DNA from 2 places in the Microbacterium sp. NPDC059771 genome. Region 1 is predicted to be linked to the other one. Evidence: riboswitches for the same ligand, from Rfam matches in the RefSeq annotation. Region 1 holds a riboswitch; the other holds the start of a gene.
What was found. A riboswitch is a leader RNA that binds a small molecule or an ion and turns the genes downstream of it on or off. The one in region 1 is predicted to bind thiamine pyrophosphate.
Positions count from the first base shown of each region.

Region 1 (7,554 bases):
CGGCGACCACGCCGCCCTCGCCGATCACGATCACGCGGGTCATGAGGGGCAGCCACACGTCGAGCCGGTGCTCCACGACCACGAGCGTGGCGGGGTGGGTGTCGAGCAGGCGCGACACCGCGTCGCGCACCTCCGCCACCCCGTGCGGGTCGAGGTTCGCGGTGGGCTCGTCGAGCAGCAGCAGTCCGGGGCGCATGGCGAGGAGTCCCGCGAGCGCGAGGCGCTGCTTCTGCCCGCCCGACAGCGCCTTGGTGGGGTGGTCGAGCGGCACGTCGAGCCCCACGGCCTCCAGGGCGGCGGTGACGCGCGGCCAGATCTCGGCGCGCGGGATGCCCAGGTTCTCGCAGCCGAAGGCGACGTCGTCGCCCACGCGTGCCAGGATCACCTGCGAGTCGGGGTCTTGCAGCACCAGTCCCGCGCGACCCCGGGTGGCGGTCGCCGCGGCGCCGTCGACGAGCAGCCGGCCCTCGCTCTCGCCCTCCTCCTCGCCGCCCAGCACACCGGCGAGCCCGTGCAGCAGCGTCGACTTGCCCGCGCCGGATGCGCCGAGCACGAGCACGCGCTCGCCCGGCTCGATGCGGAACGACACGTCGCGCAGGGCCCAGGCGAGGCGACTCGCGTGACGCCACCCCCACCCTCGGGCCTCGACGGCGGCGGGGGTGGCCTGCTCGGCCCCCATCAGACGCGGACGCGCGCCTCGCGGCCGGAGCCGAACCGGTCGAGCGCGCCGGTCGCCGCGATGCCCCTGGCCAGAACCCACGACAGCGCCCCCGCGATCACCGCGCCGGAGACGACGGTGCTGAGCAGGTAGATCGTCGTGAACGCCGGGCCGGATCCGGCGTACCAGAGCACGAGGTTGTTGATGCCGCCCGCGAGCGCGGCGCCCGCACCGGCGAGGATCGCGACGGGCAGCGACCAGCGACGGTAGAAGAACAGCAGGAAGACGAGCTCGGCGCCGAGCCCCTGCACGAGCCCGGCCTCCAGGGTGAGGAAGCCGCCCCACTGGTTGCCGATGAGCGCCGAGACGACGGCGGCGAGCAGTTCGACGTAGATCGCGGCTCCGGCCTTGCGGATGATGAGTCCGCCGAGCACGCCCGCGAACAGCCAGGGGCCGTCGAGCAGGCCCTGCAGCCCGGGGAGCAGCGGTTCGAGGAGGGCCTTGGGGCCGAGGTAGCCGACGTTCCAGGCGAGGAAGATCAGGCCGGCGGCGACACCGAGGACACTGGCGACGACGATGTCGACGATGCGCCAGCGCAGGTAGCTGCGCGGCGCGGCCGCCGTCGAGGTCTTCGCGGATGCGGACGTGGACGTGGACGTACTCATAGGAACTCCTCCCTGCGCTGGCATGACCCAGATCAGGTTCGACGGTCGAAGCGCGATTCGCTCCCTCTCAGCCCGGCTCGCCGGACTCCCGTGGTTGTGCTGACGATCCTACCCGGTCCGCCGGTTGGCGCGTCGCCGCCCCGGCGCGGCCGATTCCCGGCCGGATTCGGTACCGTAAGCGGGTGACCGCATCCGATCCCGCCGGCGAGGCGACGGGCATCGGCGGCAACGGCCCCGCTCCGACTGCTGCCCCCTCCGACGACGCCCCCACGTCCGCGCTGCGCTCGCGGGCGCGGGTGACCACCACCCCACCGACCGGGAGCGATGACGCGGGCGACGACGCCGCGCGACCCCCGGCGCGGGTTCCCGCCGCCTCCGCCGTGTCGACCTCCGGTCTCGGCGCGCTGTTCGGCGACCGTGCGCGCACCGCGACCGCGACCGATGCCTCCGCGAACGGCGTCGCCACCGGAGGCGACGCGGACGGGAGCACGGACCGCCCCGCGGCCGAGACCTCCCCCTCCGCTGATCCCGCGATCGCGTCCGTCGCGTCGGCCCCGCCCGCCGCGGACTCCGCGTCCTCGACGATCACGGCAGCGACGCCGCCGCTGACCAAGCCGCCGTTCCGCGCGAGGGTCTCGGAGCCGGCTCCCCCGGCCGAAGACGACGATGCAGCGGTCGCCCTCCTGTCCGGTACGGCCGCGCAGTGGGCGGACGACGCGACCCCGGCGACCGCGCTGACCTGGGTGGATCCGGCCGATGTCGCGGCCCACGCTCCCGCCGTCTCGCTCGATGCCGAGCCGGAGGCGCAGACCGCCGAGGGGCTGTTCCGCGGGGCCCGGTTGCGTCCGGCCATCGCGCGCCCCGGCCTGCTGGTGCCGTTGGGGGTGCTGGCCGGGCTCGTCCTGGCCTATTCGGGCACGACGCTGCTGTGGCCGCTGCACGAGGTGCCCCCGGCGGTGGAGGCGGTGCAGTTCGAGACGACGCCCGCCACGGCCGCCGAGCTCACGTGGCCTGCGGAGGGCAGCGCGGCCGTGGGGGTTGCCGGCATGACCACGTCGGCGTCGATCCCGGATGCGGTGAGCATCGCGAGCATCACGAAGGTCGTCAGCAGCCTGATGGTGCTGGATCGGATGCCGCTCGCGCCGGGTGAGCAGGGACCGGAGTTCCGTTTCACCCGCGGCGACAGCGTGCGCTACTGGGACTATCGACGCCAGGATCAGTCGGCGCTCGACGTCCCGGTCAACGGTGTGCTCACGGAGTATCAGCTGTTGCAGGGCACGCTGCTCGGCTCGGCGAACAACTACATCGATCGGCTGGCCTCGGAGATCTGGGGGTCGAACTCCGAGTTCGCCAGGGCGGCCGAGGAGTGGCTGAGCGAGCGTGGTCTGACCGGGATCACGGTGGTGACGCCGTCGGGTTTCGATGAGCGCAACGTCGCGACGCCGGAGGCGCTGATCGCGCTGGGCGAGCTGGCGATGCGCAACCCGGTGTTCGCGGAGATCGTCGGCACCGCCTCGGTCGAGCTTCCGGGCGCGGGGACGGTCGTGAACACCAACGGCATGCTGGCCGATCCGGGCGTCGTCGGCATCAAGACCGGGACCCTGGTCGGGTGGAACCTCCTCACCGCGAAGGATGTGGAGGTGGGCGACACGACCGTGCGGCTGTTCGCGGCAGTGCTGGATCAGGCCGACGACGAGTCGCGGCTCGCGGCCACCCGCGCGCTGTTCAGTCAGGCGGAGGCGGAGCTGCAGACGGAGGAACCGGCCGTCGCCGCGGGCACGGTGGTCGGTCGCGTCACCACGATGTGGGGCGAGGAGGTGGATGTGGTCACCGCGGAGGACGCGGACGTCGTGCTGTGGAACGGTGCCGCCGCGACCGCGACCGCCGCGTTCGACCTGGGCGAGCGACGAGAGGCCGACGACCGCGTGGGCACGCTGACCACCACCGGGCCGCTCGACACGGCGGACACGGCCCTCGTGCTGCGCGAAGACGTGGAGGGCCCCAGTCCCTGGTGGCGCCTGACGCACCCGCTCGATCTGCTGGGCATCACCGTCCACACCGACTGAGCCAGGCGCCGCCGTTCACCGGCCGCGCAGACGACGACGCCCCGCTCCGAGGATCCGGAGCGGGGCGTCGTGTCGTTGGTGCGGGACCGCCGAGGCGTCAGTCGCGGGGCCCCGCGCCCTCGGCGCCGTCATCGAGCAGAGCTCGTGCGGCCGCGGCCTCCGCGGCCGGGACGTTCGCCCCGACCGAGGCTCCGGCGATCGCGTCGTCGGCCTGCTCCCGTGCCGTCTCGTCGGCGGCCTCCCCCGTGACGACCACGGGCGTGGAGCCCGTGAGGGCCTCCTCCGCGTCGAGGTCGGTCGCGGCCTGCTCGAACTGCGACTGGTAAAGCCGCCAGTAGGCGCCCTGCGCGGCGATGAGCTCGTCGTGCGTGCCCTTCTCCACGATGTCGCCGTGCTCCATCACGAGGATGAGGTCGGCGTCGCGGATGGTGGACAGGCGGTGCGCGATCACGAACGACGTGCGCCCCTGGCGGAGCGCGGCCATCGCGTGCTGCAGCAGCAGCTCGGTGCGGGTGTCGACGGCCGAGGTGGCCTCATCCAGGATGAGGATCGACGGCTGGGCGACGAACGCGCGCGCGATTGTGATCAGCTGCCGCTCACCGGCCGACACGTTGGACGCATCCTCGTCGAGCACGGTGTCGTAGCCCTCGGGGAGGGCGTGCACGAACCGGTCGACGTACGTGGCCTTGGCGGCGGTGAGCACTTCCTCGTCGGTCGCGGTCGAGCGACCGTAGCGGATGTTCTCGCGGATGCTCCCGGCGAACAGCCACGGGTCCTGCAGCACCATGCCGGTGCGCGAGCGCAGGTCGTCGCGCGTGATCTGCGAGATGTCCTGACCGTCGAGCGTGATGCGCCCGCCGCTGAGCTCGTAGAACCGCATGATCAGGTTGACCAGCGTGGTCTTGCCCGCGCCGGTCGGCCCGACGATCGCGACCGTCTGGCCCGGCTCCACCCGGAACGACAGGTCGGTGATCAGCGGTCGCTCCGGCGTGTAGGAGAAGGACACGTTCTCGAACTCGATCACGCCCTTGCCGTCGCCGAGCGGCGGGGCGTCGGCCTCGTCGGGCTCCTGCTCGTCGGCGTCGAGCAGGTCGAACACCCGCTCGGCCGACGCCGTGCCGGACTGCACGACCGCTGCCATGCCGCCCAGCTCCGACAGCGGCTGCGTGAACTGCTGCGAGTACTGGATGAACGCCTGCACGTCGCCGAGGCGCAGCTGCCCGCTCGCGACCATGAGGCCGCCGAGCACCGCGATGCCGACGTAGGTGAGGCTGCCGACGAAGGTCATGGCGGGCATGATGATGCCCGACAGGAACTGCGCCTTGAAGCTCGCCTGGAACAGCTCCTCGTTCTCGGCCTTGAACTTGTCGAGCGCGTCCTGCTCCCGACCGAACACCTTCACGAGCGCGTGCCCGGAGAAGGCCTCCTCGACGCGGGCGTTGAGACGGCCGACCTTGCGCCACTGGGTGCCGAAGGCCTTCTGCGAGCGCGGGCCGATGACGCCGAAGATCACGCCCATGAGCGGCAGCGCGACCAGGGCCACCAGTGCCAGCTGCCACGAGATCGAGAACATCATCACCAGCACGCCGACCACGGTGAGCACGGCGGTCAGGGCCCCGGAGAGGGACTGCTGCATCGTCTGGGTGATGTTGTCGATGTCGTTCGTGACGCGGGAGATCAGCTCGCCGCGCTGCACCCTGTCGAAGTACGACAGCGGCAGCCGGTTGATCTTCGCCTCGACGGCCTCGCGGAGACGCCACATGGTGCGCACCATGATGACGTTGATCACGTATCCCTGCAGCCAGCTCAGGAACGCGGCCACCACGTAGATCGCGAGGACGGCGGCGATGACCCAGCGCAGAGCATCGAAGTCGATGCCGTCGCCGACCCGGAAGTCGCCGAGGGCGCCGACCTGGTTGGCGAAGTCGTCCTGTCCCGCTCCGCGCAGCGCATCGACCACCACGTCCTGCGACGTTCCGGCGGGGAACCCGGGGAAGTCGCCGTTCGGCTGGCCGAGCTGGATGGAGATGAAGCCGCGGTAGACGATGTTGGTCGCCTCGGCCAGGACCTTGGGAGCTGCGACCGTCAGCACGACGCCCAGGGCTCCGAGGATCGACACGAACACGAACCACACGGCCGAGGGCTTGAGCAGTCCGATCATGCGGGCGAAGCTCGGGCCGAAGTTGTCGGCCTTGCCCGGCGCGACGCTGTCCCAGCCGCCGCCGTTCTGCCGTGCCTGCTCCGCGAGCTCGGCCTCGTACTGCTCTTCCGCCGTGAGCTCGCGCTCCTCGGTCTGCACCGGGGCCTTCCCCCGTCCGCGCTTCGGCGCGGCGGTGCGCTTGTCGTCCTGCGCGCTCATGCGTCCACCCCCAGCTGCGACTCGACGATCTCTCGATAGGTGCCGCTGGTCTCCAGCAGCTCCTCGTGCGTGCCGACGCCCACCATCGTGCCGCCCTCGAGCACCACGATGCGGTCGGCGTCGGTGATGGTGGAGACACGCTGGGCGACCACGATCTTCGTGACGTGCGGCAGCTCGCGCCACAGCGCCTGCCGCAGTCGCGCGTCCGTGGTCAGGTCGAGCGCCGAGAAGGAGTCGTCGAACACGAGCACCTTCGGCTGGTGCACGATGGCCCGCGCGATCGCGAGGCGCTGGCGCTGGCCGCCCGACACGTTCGTGCCGCCCTGGGCGATGCGGGACTCGAGCCCGTCGGGCATCTCCTCCACGAAGTCACGCCCCTGGGCGATCTCGAGCGCGTGCCACAGCTCCTCATCGGTCGCGTCCTCCCGGCCGTAGCGCAGGTTCGACGCGACGGTGCCGGTGAAGAGGAACGGACGCTGCGGCACCAGACCGATGCTGTCCCACAGCGCCTCCACGTCGGCCTCGCGCACGTCGGTGCCGCCCACGTGCACCGAGCCGCTCGAGACGTCGAACAGACGCGGGATGAGAGAGACCAGCGTGGTCTTGCCCGCACCCGTGGAACCCACGATCGCGACCGTCTCACCCGGCTGCGCCGCGAAGCTGATGCCGGTCAGCACGGGCGCGTCGGCGCCCGGGTAGGTGAAGGCGACGTCGTCGAACGCGACCGCACCCGGCGTCGGGAACTCGGTGACGCCGTTCGCGGGGCGCGTCATGGTCGACTCGGTGTTGAGCACCTCGCCGATGCGCTCGGCCGAGACGGCGGCGCGCGGGATCATCATCGCCATGAAGCTGGCCATGATGACGCCGCCCATGATCTGGCCGATGTACTGCATGAAGGCGAACAGCGTGCCCACCTGCACGGTGCCGTTGTTGACCTCGATGCCGCCGAACCAGATCACGGCGACCACGGTCACGTTGAGGATGAGCATGAACAGCGGGAACAGCAGCACGAACAGCGAGCCGACCTTGCGGCCGACGACCATGATGTCGGTGTTGGCTCCGCGGAAGCGCTCCTCTTCGATGCGCTCGCGCACGAACGCGCGGACGACGCGCACGCCGGTGAGCTGCTCGCGCATGATGCGGTTGACGGTGTCGAGCTTGCCCTGGTAGCTGCGGAACAGCGGCACCATGCGGCCGATCACGAGCGCCGCCAGGAGCAGGAGCACGGGGACCGACACGGCGATGAGCCAGCTGAGCCCGGCGTTGGTCTGCACGGCGAAGATGATGCCGCCGATCGCGAGCAGCGGCGCGGTGACGAGCATGGTCGCGCCCATCATCGCCAGCATCTGCACCTGCTGCACGTCGTTGGTGTTGCGCGTGATGAGGGAGCCGGCGCCGAACTGCGACACCTCGCGCTCGGAGAAGCCGCTGACCTTGCCGAACACGTCGGCACGGATGTCGCGACCCGCGCCCATCGCCGCGCGCGCGGCGAAGAAGGTCGCGATCACGGAGGCGACGATCTGGCCCAGGGAGACCGCGAGCATGAACAGACCGGTGCGCCAGATGTAGGCGGTGTCGCCCTGCGCGACGCCCTTGTCGATGATGTCGGCGTTGAGGCGGGGCAGGTAGAGGGTGGCAGCCGCGCTGGCGAACTGGAAGACCAGCACGGCCACGAGGAGCCACTTATATCGGGACAGATAGCGGAGGAGGATTTTTCCCAGCACAGGCGGACTTTCTAGGAAGGAGGAGGCGGCGGATCTCCCGGCAGACGGATGCCGACCGACGACCGGCCATAGGACAGCGTGC
Region 1 covers NZ_JBHWHK010000002.1:58,722-66,275, reverse strand. Annotated here, with positions in the region: gene ACFV3I_RS14045 (ABC transporter ATP-binding protein) at 1-679, opposite strand, end outside; gene ACFV3I_RS14040 (ECF transporter S component) at 679-1,323, opposite strand; TPP riboswitch at 1,316-1,425, opposite strand; gene ACFV3I_RS14035 (D-alanyl-D-alanine carboxypeptidase) at 1,506-3,389, shown strand; gene ACFV3I_RS14030 (ABC transporter ATP-binding protein) at 3,487-5,748, opposite strand; gene ACFV3I_RS14025 (ABC transporter ATP-binding protein) at 5,745-7,472, opposite strand.

Region 2 (7,554 bases), on a different contig from region 1:
CGAGGCTCAGGCTGACCGTGGAGGCGTTGCATCCGGGAGCCGCGATGCGCGTCGCCCCGCGCAGCGCGTCGCGCTGCCGTCCGCCCGCGACCGGCAGCTCGGGAACGCCGTACGCCCACGGCTCATGGAACGCGCCGCCGTAGAAGGCGTCCCAGGCGGCCGACGAGGTGAGCCGGTGGTCGGCACCCGCGTCGATCACCAGCGGGACGTCGCCGAGCGCGTCGGTGTACTGCCCCGACTGACCGTGCGGGAGGGCGAGGAACACGATGTCGTGACCCGCCAGGATCTCGGGAGTCGTGTCCTGGAGCGTGAGATGCGCGAGCGAGCGGAGGTGCGGCTGGTGGTCGACGAGCGGTTGACCGGCGTTCGAGTGCGCGGTGACGGTGCGGATCTCGATGTCGGGGTGGGCGGCCAGGAGGCGGAGGATCTCGCCGCCTGCATAGCCCGATGCGCCGGAGACGGCGACGGAGTACGTCATGCTTCTACCTTAACGGTCGGGTCCTCGACGATTTCGGGACCGGGGACGGGGCCGAAGGCGGCGACACCGGCACTCGACCGCCGCGCACGCGCAGGCAGGAGGGCGGGGTCGCCTAGAGTCGGCGGCCGCGGCGTCGGCGCACAGCGATGACGCTCGGAGCGAGCGTCGAAGGAGCGGTGGCGGCCGAAGGCATGTCGCGACAGTAGCGCGGCCGTCGTCGCCACCGCAAATCCGCACCGTCATCCGACGGCGGCGGCCTCCAGCGGCGCGGCGAAGAACGCCAGCTCGTGTGCGCTCGAGGTGCGGAACGCGCGCCGCATGCGCTCCCGTCCGGAGGCGTCAGACCGCGATGCCGCCGCGGTCGCGAATGCGATGGCCTGCGCCGTCGCCTCCTCGAACGCCGGATCGGCGTAGGTCGACAGCCACGAGGCATAGGGGTGATCGGGATCACGGGCCTCCGCGCCGAAGTCTCCCGCGTGCAGCCGCCTGCCCAGATCGGTGTACAGCCAGAAGCACGGCAGCACGGCGGCGACGAGCTCGGCATGATCGCCGCCGAACGCGACCGATCGCAGATGGTCGAGGTACGCGGTGGTCGCGGGCGCGGGTTCCGCCGCGAACGTCTCCGCGCTCACCCCGCGCTCGGGCGTGAGCCACGACGCGTGCAGCTCCAGCTCCCCCACGATCGATCCGTGCGCCGCGTGCGCCCAGAACGCCTGCTCCGCCGAGGTGGGGGCGGTCCGCGCCGCGGCCGCGAGCACCCTCGCGTACTCGCGCAGATACAGCGCATCCTGCGCGAGGTAGAACAGGAACGGCTCGCGCGCGAGTGTGCCGTCGGCGAGACCGCGGAGGAAGGGCAGCGCGTCGATCCCGTCGCGCACGTCGGCGATGTCCTGCCACCAGTCGCCGGCGATCTCCTCCGCCGTCTGCCGGGTTTCCAGGTCGCCGCGGTCCCACATTCCAGCGAAATGATGGACGGGCCCATGTCCCTGCCCCACGGCGAGCGCACCCGCCGCCCGCAGCGACTCTCGCAGCCAGGCGCGCGCGGCATGCACCGCGTCGGACGGCGTGAGACCGCGGGCGAGCAGGGTGGCGAGCGCCGACGACAGGGAACAGCCGGTGCCGTGCGTGTTGGTGGTGGGGATGCGCGCTCCGGGGAACTCGTCCCGCAGGCCGCGGTCCGCGTCCACAAGCGCATCCGGCGCCTCGTCACCCGTGAGATGCCCGCCCTTCACGAGCACCGCGGCGCCGATGTCGGCCGACAGCTCCTCAGCAGCGGCGAGCGCATCCGGCCAGTCGGTGACGGGGCGACCGACCAGCACGCCCAGCTCGGCGAGGTTCGGCGTGACCACCGTGGCGCGCGTCAGCAGCCCCCGCAGTTCACGCTCCGCGTCGGGGGTGAGCAGACGGTCGCCCGATGTCGCCACCATGACCGGGTCGAGCACCACCACCGGGGGACGCTGCACATCGAGCCAGTCGGCCACCGTGCGGATGACCTCGGCGTCGGCGAGCATCCCGATCTTCACGGCGTCGATGACGATGTCGTCGGACACGGCGTCCAGCTGCGCGCGGAGGAAATCCGCCGGAGGAACGTGGACCGCCCGCACTCCCCGCGTGTTCTGCGCCGTGAGGGCGGTGAGCGCCGCCATCCCGTATCCGCCGTTCGCGGCGATCGCCTTCAGGTCGGCCTGGATGCCGGCGCCGCCCGACGGGTCGCTGCCGGCGATGCTGAGCACACGCGGCACGACCCCCGCCCGCCAACGACGACGGAACGCGGAGGCCGTCTCCGCGGGGTCCGCGGCGGCGCAGAGCGCGGAGACCACGGCGAGCCCCGCCGCGCCTGCGGCCTGGAGCGCCTCGGTGTCATCGATGCCGACCCCGCCGATCGCGACGCACGGGAGCGGGCTCTCGGCCGCGAAGGCCGCGAACCCCTCGACGCCGAGCGGCTCCGGGTGGTCCGGTTTGGTGCTCGTGGGGCGGATCACCCCGACACCGAGGTAATCGATGGTGCCCTGCGGCAGTGCGCGCACGGCATCGAGGTGTTCACGGGTGTTCGCGGTGAGTCCGATGAGCGCGTCCGGACCGAGCAGCTCTCGCGCACGCCGCACCGACGCATCGGCCTGGCCGAGATGCACGCCGTCGACCCGCGCGCCGCGCGCCCGCGCCTCGACAGCGGCGTCCAGACGATCGTTGACCACCAGCAGCGCCCGCCCGTCGATCACGGCGGAGAGCGCGATGAGCTGCTCGACGGTCTCCTCGTGCGCGGCGTTCTTGTCGCGCAGCTGCACGATGCGTGCGCCGCCGTCGACCGCGCGGCGCACGGTCTCGACCACACCGCGCTTCCCGCACAGCCCGGGATCGGTGACGAGATACAGCGAGAAGTCGGCACTCATCGGGTCTCCTCCGACACGCGGGCGCCCGCGGCGACGTCATCCGCGGTCACGGCGTCGAGCGCGTCCAGCAGCGCGACAGCGAAAGTGCCGGGCCCTGCGGCGACCGGGGCGGCGTGCTCGGCCGCCACGGTGTAGACGAGGGTCGCCGCGGCGACCGCCGTGAGCGCATCGTCTCCCGTCTGCCGAGCGGTTCCGAGGAAGGCCGCCATCACGGCGCCCAGAGCACAGCCGCCACCCGTCACGCGCGTGAGCAGTTCGTGGCCGTTGGCGATGCGCACGACGCGATCGCCGTCGGTGATCAGGTCGACGGGCCCGGACACGGCCACCACGGCTCCCGTGGTGCGGGCGAGCTCCTGCGCCGCCCCGGCAGCGGCTTCGGTGCCGTCGGTCGCGTCGACGCCGCGACCGCCGGCCGTGTGGCCTGCCAGGGCGAGGATCTCGGACGCATTGCCGCGGATCGCGGTCGGACGCCGCGCCGCGAGCTCATGCGCGAGGGTCGTGCGCACCGGCAGCACGCCGATCGCGACCGGGTCGAGCACCCACGGGGTGCCGGACGCCGCGGCTCCCGTCACGGCCTCCACGCTCGCGGCGCGCTGCTCGGGCGTCGGCGTGCCCAGGTTGATCAGCAGACCGGAGGCCACACCGGCGAACATCTCGGCCTCGCCGACGATGTCGACCATCGCGGGCGCGGCGCCCAGGGCGAGCAGCACGTTGGCGGTGAAGCCCGTGACGACCGCGTTGGTGACGCAGTGCGTCAACGGAGGCGACTGCCGCAGCGCCTCCCGCAGTCTTCCCGCCGAGGCGGCGAGGTCGGGGGTGGAAACAGGACGCAGAAGATCGCTCATCGCGACATCCCTTCGCTAGTACGAACTAGATCAGGTTCGACGGGTGTGATCTCAGCCGCGGATGCGGCACCCCGTGTCACTGCCTCGCAGTCTAGCGAGCTCCGGCGGGTCCCTCCGTGACGGCCGCGAGGATCCGCAGCTCCTCGGCGCGGGTCAGCCCCGCCCTCCGCTCCCGGTCGACGCCGCGTGCGCGCTCGTCGTCGATCACGCGCGCGATCGTGTCGGCCAGCGGACGCAGCGCCCCGCCGCGCGCCCGATAGGCGGCGTTCGACCGCGTCATGAATCCGGTCATCTCCTCGGGCAACCAGAGCGGGAGCGAATGCGGGCCCATCCAGTACTCCACGCCCTGGGCCACCAGCCGATCCGCGTCGGCGATCACCGTCGCCCCCTCGTGACCCGCGGCACGACGCACGGCGTCCAGCACCTCCCCGAGCGGACGCGCGTCGCCGATCGCATTCACGGGAGAACCGGGAGACGCCGTCACGAGGAACGCCGCCAGATCGTCCACATCGATCACCTGCGCGGTCTTCCCGTCGAGGGGCGGCAGGAGCACCGGACCGTCGGCCGCGCGGAGAAAGGCGGCGGCCCAGTAGCCGAAGCGATCGCTGGGGTCTCCGTCGCCCACGATCAGCCCGGGACGCGCGACGAGCGCGCGTGCGCCGAGGGCCGCGACGGCGTCTTCCGCCGCGACCTTCTGGGCCGCGTAGTCGTCCTCCCCCTGGCCGTCGCGCGCGGGCGCGTGACGCGGCGCGGACTCGTCGGCGCCCGCGGTCATGTCATCGGCGTACACCGACATCGACGACACGTACGTCCACTGCGCCGCACGATCGCCGAGGGCCGCGACGGCCTCCGCGACGTGTGCCGCCCGTGAGGAGACGTCCACGACGTGATCCCACTCGCGGCGGGCGACCTCCGCATAGGCGTCCGGTGCGTCCCGGTCGGCGACGATCAGCGCCGCCCCGTCGGGAGCGGCACGCCCCCCGCGCGCGAGGCAGGTCACGTCCGCGCCCGCCTCCAGCCAGCCGTGGGCGATCCGCCCCGAGAGCCAGCCCGTCCCGCCCAGGATCAGCACATCCGTCATGTGCCCATGCCAGCAGCATCCGGGGAAACGCGGAAGGCCTTCCGCTCAGGGCAGAGCGGAAGGCCTTCGCGACGGGGTCGATCAGTCGCGCAGTGCGGCGCCGAATCGCTCCGCCGCGACCGCGACACCCGCCAGCTTGGCGTCGGTCGCCTCCGCAGCGGTGAGCGTCCGGTCGTCGGCGCGGAAACGCAGCGCGAACGTCAGGCTCTTGGCTCCCTCGGACACGCCCTCACCGCGGTAGTCGTCGACCAGTCGCACCGACTCCAGCAGCGCGCCCGCCCCCTCGGCGAGCGCCGCCCGCACCTCGCCCGCCGGCACATCGGCGGCCACGGTCAGCGACACGTCCTGCGTGGCCGCGGGGAACGTCGACAGCGAGGCCGCCACGATCCGCGTCCCCGCGAGGGTGAGGATGCGGTCGAGGTCGAGCTCGAGCACGGTGGCGCGACCGGGCAGGTCGGCGTCCTCCGCCACCGAGGGGTGCAGCTCCCCGACGTAGCCGACCTCCTCGCCGGCCGCGACGAGCGCCCCGGTGCGGCCGGGATGCAGCGCGGCGCGCTGCGCCTGTCGCACGTCGATGTCGATGCCCGCGGCGGCAGCGATCACGCGCACGGCGTCGAGCGCCTCGACCAGCCCCGACGCCTCGGCGGGACGACCCGGCTGACGCGGCGACACGTTGCCGGTGAGGAGCACCGCGATGTGGCGCTCCTGGGGCGGGATGGACGCGTCGAGCGCGGCGAGCGTCTCGTCGGAGGGGCGCACGCCGAGCGGCGGCACCTCGTCGGTTCCGTACTCGACGCCCGGCTCCGGCAGGAACACGAGGCCCGTCTCGAAGAGGGCCAGGTCGGTCATGCCGCGGGCGATGTTGCGGTGCGCGGTCTGCAGCAGCCCCGGGATCAGCGAGCGGCGCAGGTACGGGGCCTGCCCGTCGAGCGGGTTCGCCAGGCGGATGCTCGGCAGGTGCTCTCCCGACGCGGAACCGTGCAGGTCGTTCTGCGCCTCGGTCGTGAACGGGAAGGCCGGCGTCTCGACGAAGCCCGCCGCCGCGAGCGCGTTCGCCACGCGGCGACGACCCTGCTGGTGGGCGGTGAGGCCGCGACCGGACGGCGGCGTCGGCAAGACCGCGGGGATGCGGTCGAGCCCGTGGATGCGGGCGACCTCCTCCGCGAGCGTCCACTTGTCGGTGAGGTCGGGTCGCCAGGTGGGCGGGATCACGGTCCAGCCGGCTTCCGCCTCCGTCACCTCGGCGCCGATCGTCGTGAGGGCGCCCGTGATCTCGTCGTCGGTGTAGTCCACGCCGATGAGCCCCTGCACGAAGCCGGCCGGCAGCGCGATGTCCTCCACGAACACCTCGGCGAACAGCGCGCCGCCCTCGTCGGTGAGCGTTCCGCCGGCGAGATCGACCATGAGGTCGGCCGCCCGACGCGCCGCCACGAAGGGGATCAGCGGGTCGACGCCCCGCTCGAAGCGCTTGGACGCCTCACTGGGCAGCTTGTGGCGACGGGCCGTCCTGGCGATGGTCGTGGGGTCGAACGTCGCCGCCTCGATCAGCACGTTGCGCGTGGTGTCGCTCATCTCGGTCGTGCCGCCGCCCATGACACCGGCGAGGCCGATGGGTCCGGACTCGTCCGTGATGAGCAGGTCCTCCTCGTGCAGCGCACGCTCCACGCCGTCGAGCGTGGTCATCTTCTCGCCCGGCGTCGCGCGACGGACCGTGATGCCGCCCGCGAGCTTGTCCAGGTCGTAGCCGTGCAGCGGCTGCCCGAGCTCGAGCATCACATAGTTCGTGATGTCGATCAGCACGCCCAGCGACCGCATGCCGGCGAGGCTCAGCCGGGCGATCATCCACGGCGGCGTCGGGCGCGACGGGTCCACGTCCCGCACGACGCGCGTGACGAACTCGCTTGCACCGACGTTGCCGCGCACCGGGGCCCGGTCGTCGACGACGGTCGTGTGACCGGAGCCGGGCTGCAGCTCGGCGAAGTCGCGCTCCGCGGGGTCGCGGAAGGTCGCGCCCGTGGCGTGGGCGTACTCGCGGGCGACACCGCGGACCGAGAAGGCGTAGCCGCGATCGGGCGTCACGTTGATCTCCACCGCGACGTCGTCGAGGCCGAGCAGCGCGATGGCGTCGGTGCCCACCGGGGCATCGATGCCGAGGTCGGACAGCACGACGATGCCGTTGTGCTCGTCGCCGAGGCCGAGCTCGCGCGCGGAGGCGATCATCCCGTCTGACACGTGCCCGTAGGTCTTGCGCGCGGCGATCGGGAACGGGCCGGGCAGCACCGCACCGGGAAGGGTCACGACGACCTTGTCCCCGGCGACGAAGTTGTGCGCCCCGCAGACGATCCCGCGGACGCCGCCGCGCTCCTCCCCGACGTCCACCTGGCACCAGTTGATGGTCTTGCCATTGGACTGGGGCTCCGGTTCGAGCGACACGACCTGGCCGACCACCACGGGACCCGTGATGGCGAAGCGGTGCACGTCCTCCTCTTCGAAGCCGACCGTCACCAGCGCCGCGAGGACATCCTCGGGCGTGGTCTCGGGGGCCAGATCGACATACTCACGCAGCCACGAAAGCGGGACGCGCATCACACCACCATCCCGTACTGCTCGCTGAAACGGACATCGCCCTCGGCCATGTCGCGCATGTCCTGCACATCGCTGCGGAACATGAGTCCCCGCTCGATGCCCATGCCGAACGCGAAGCCGCTGTAGACCTCTGGATCGATCCCGGCCGCGCGCAGCACGTTCGGGTTGACCATG
Region 2 covers NZ_JBHWHK010000003.1:228,398-235,951, reverse strand. Annotated here, with positions in the region: gene argC (N-acetyl-gamma-glutamyl-phosphate reductase) at 1-478, opposite strand, end outside; gene ACFV3I_RS18460 (bifunctional hydroxymethylpyrimidine kinase/phosphomethylpyrimidine kinase) at 718-2,868, opposite strand; gene thiM (hydroxyethylthiazole kinase) at 2,865-3,713, opposite strand; TPP riboswitch at 3,704-3,797, opposite strand; gene ACFV3I_RS18450 (NAD-dependent epimerase/dehydratase family protein) at 3,805-4,794, opposite strand; gene pheT (phenylalanine--tRNA ligase subunit beta) at 4,876-7,380, opposite strand; gene pheS (phenylalanine--tRNA ligase subunit alpha) at 7,380-7,554, opposite strand, start outside.
Region 2: it holds a riboswitch for thiamine pyrophosphate, as region 1 does, so the genes downstream of both, thiM (hydroxyethylthiazole kinase) here and ACFV3I_RS14040 (ECF transporter S component) in region 1, are expected to answer to the same signal.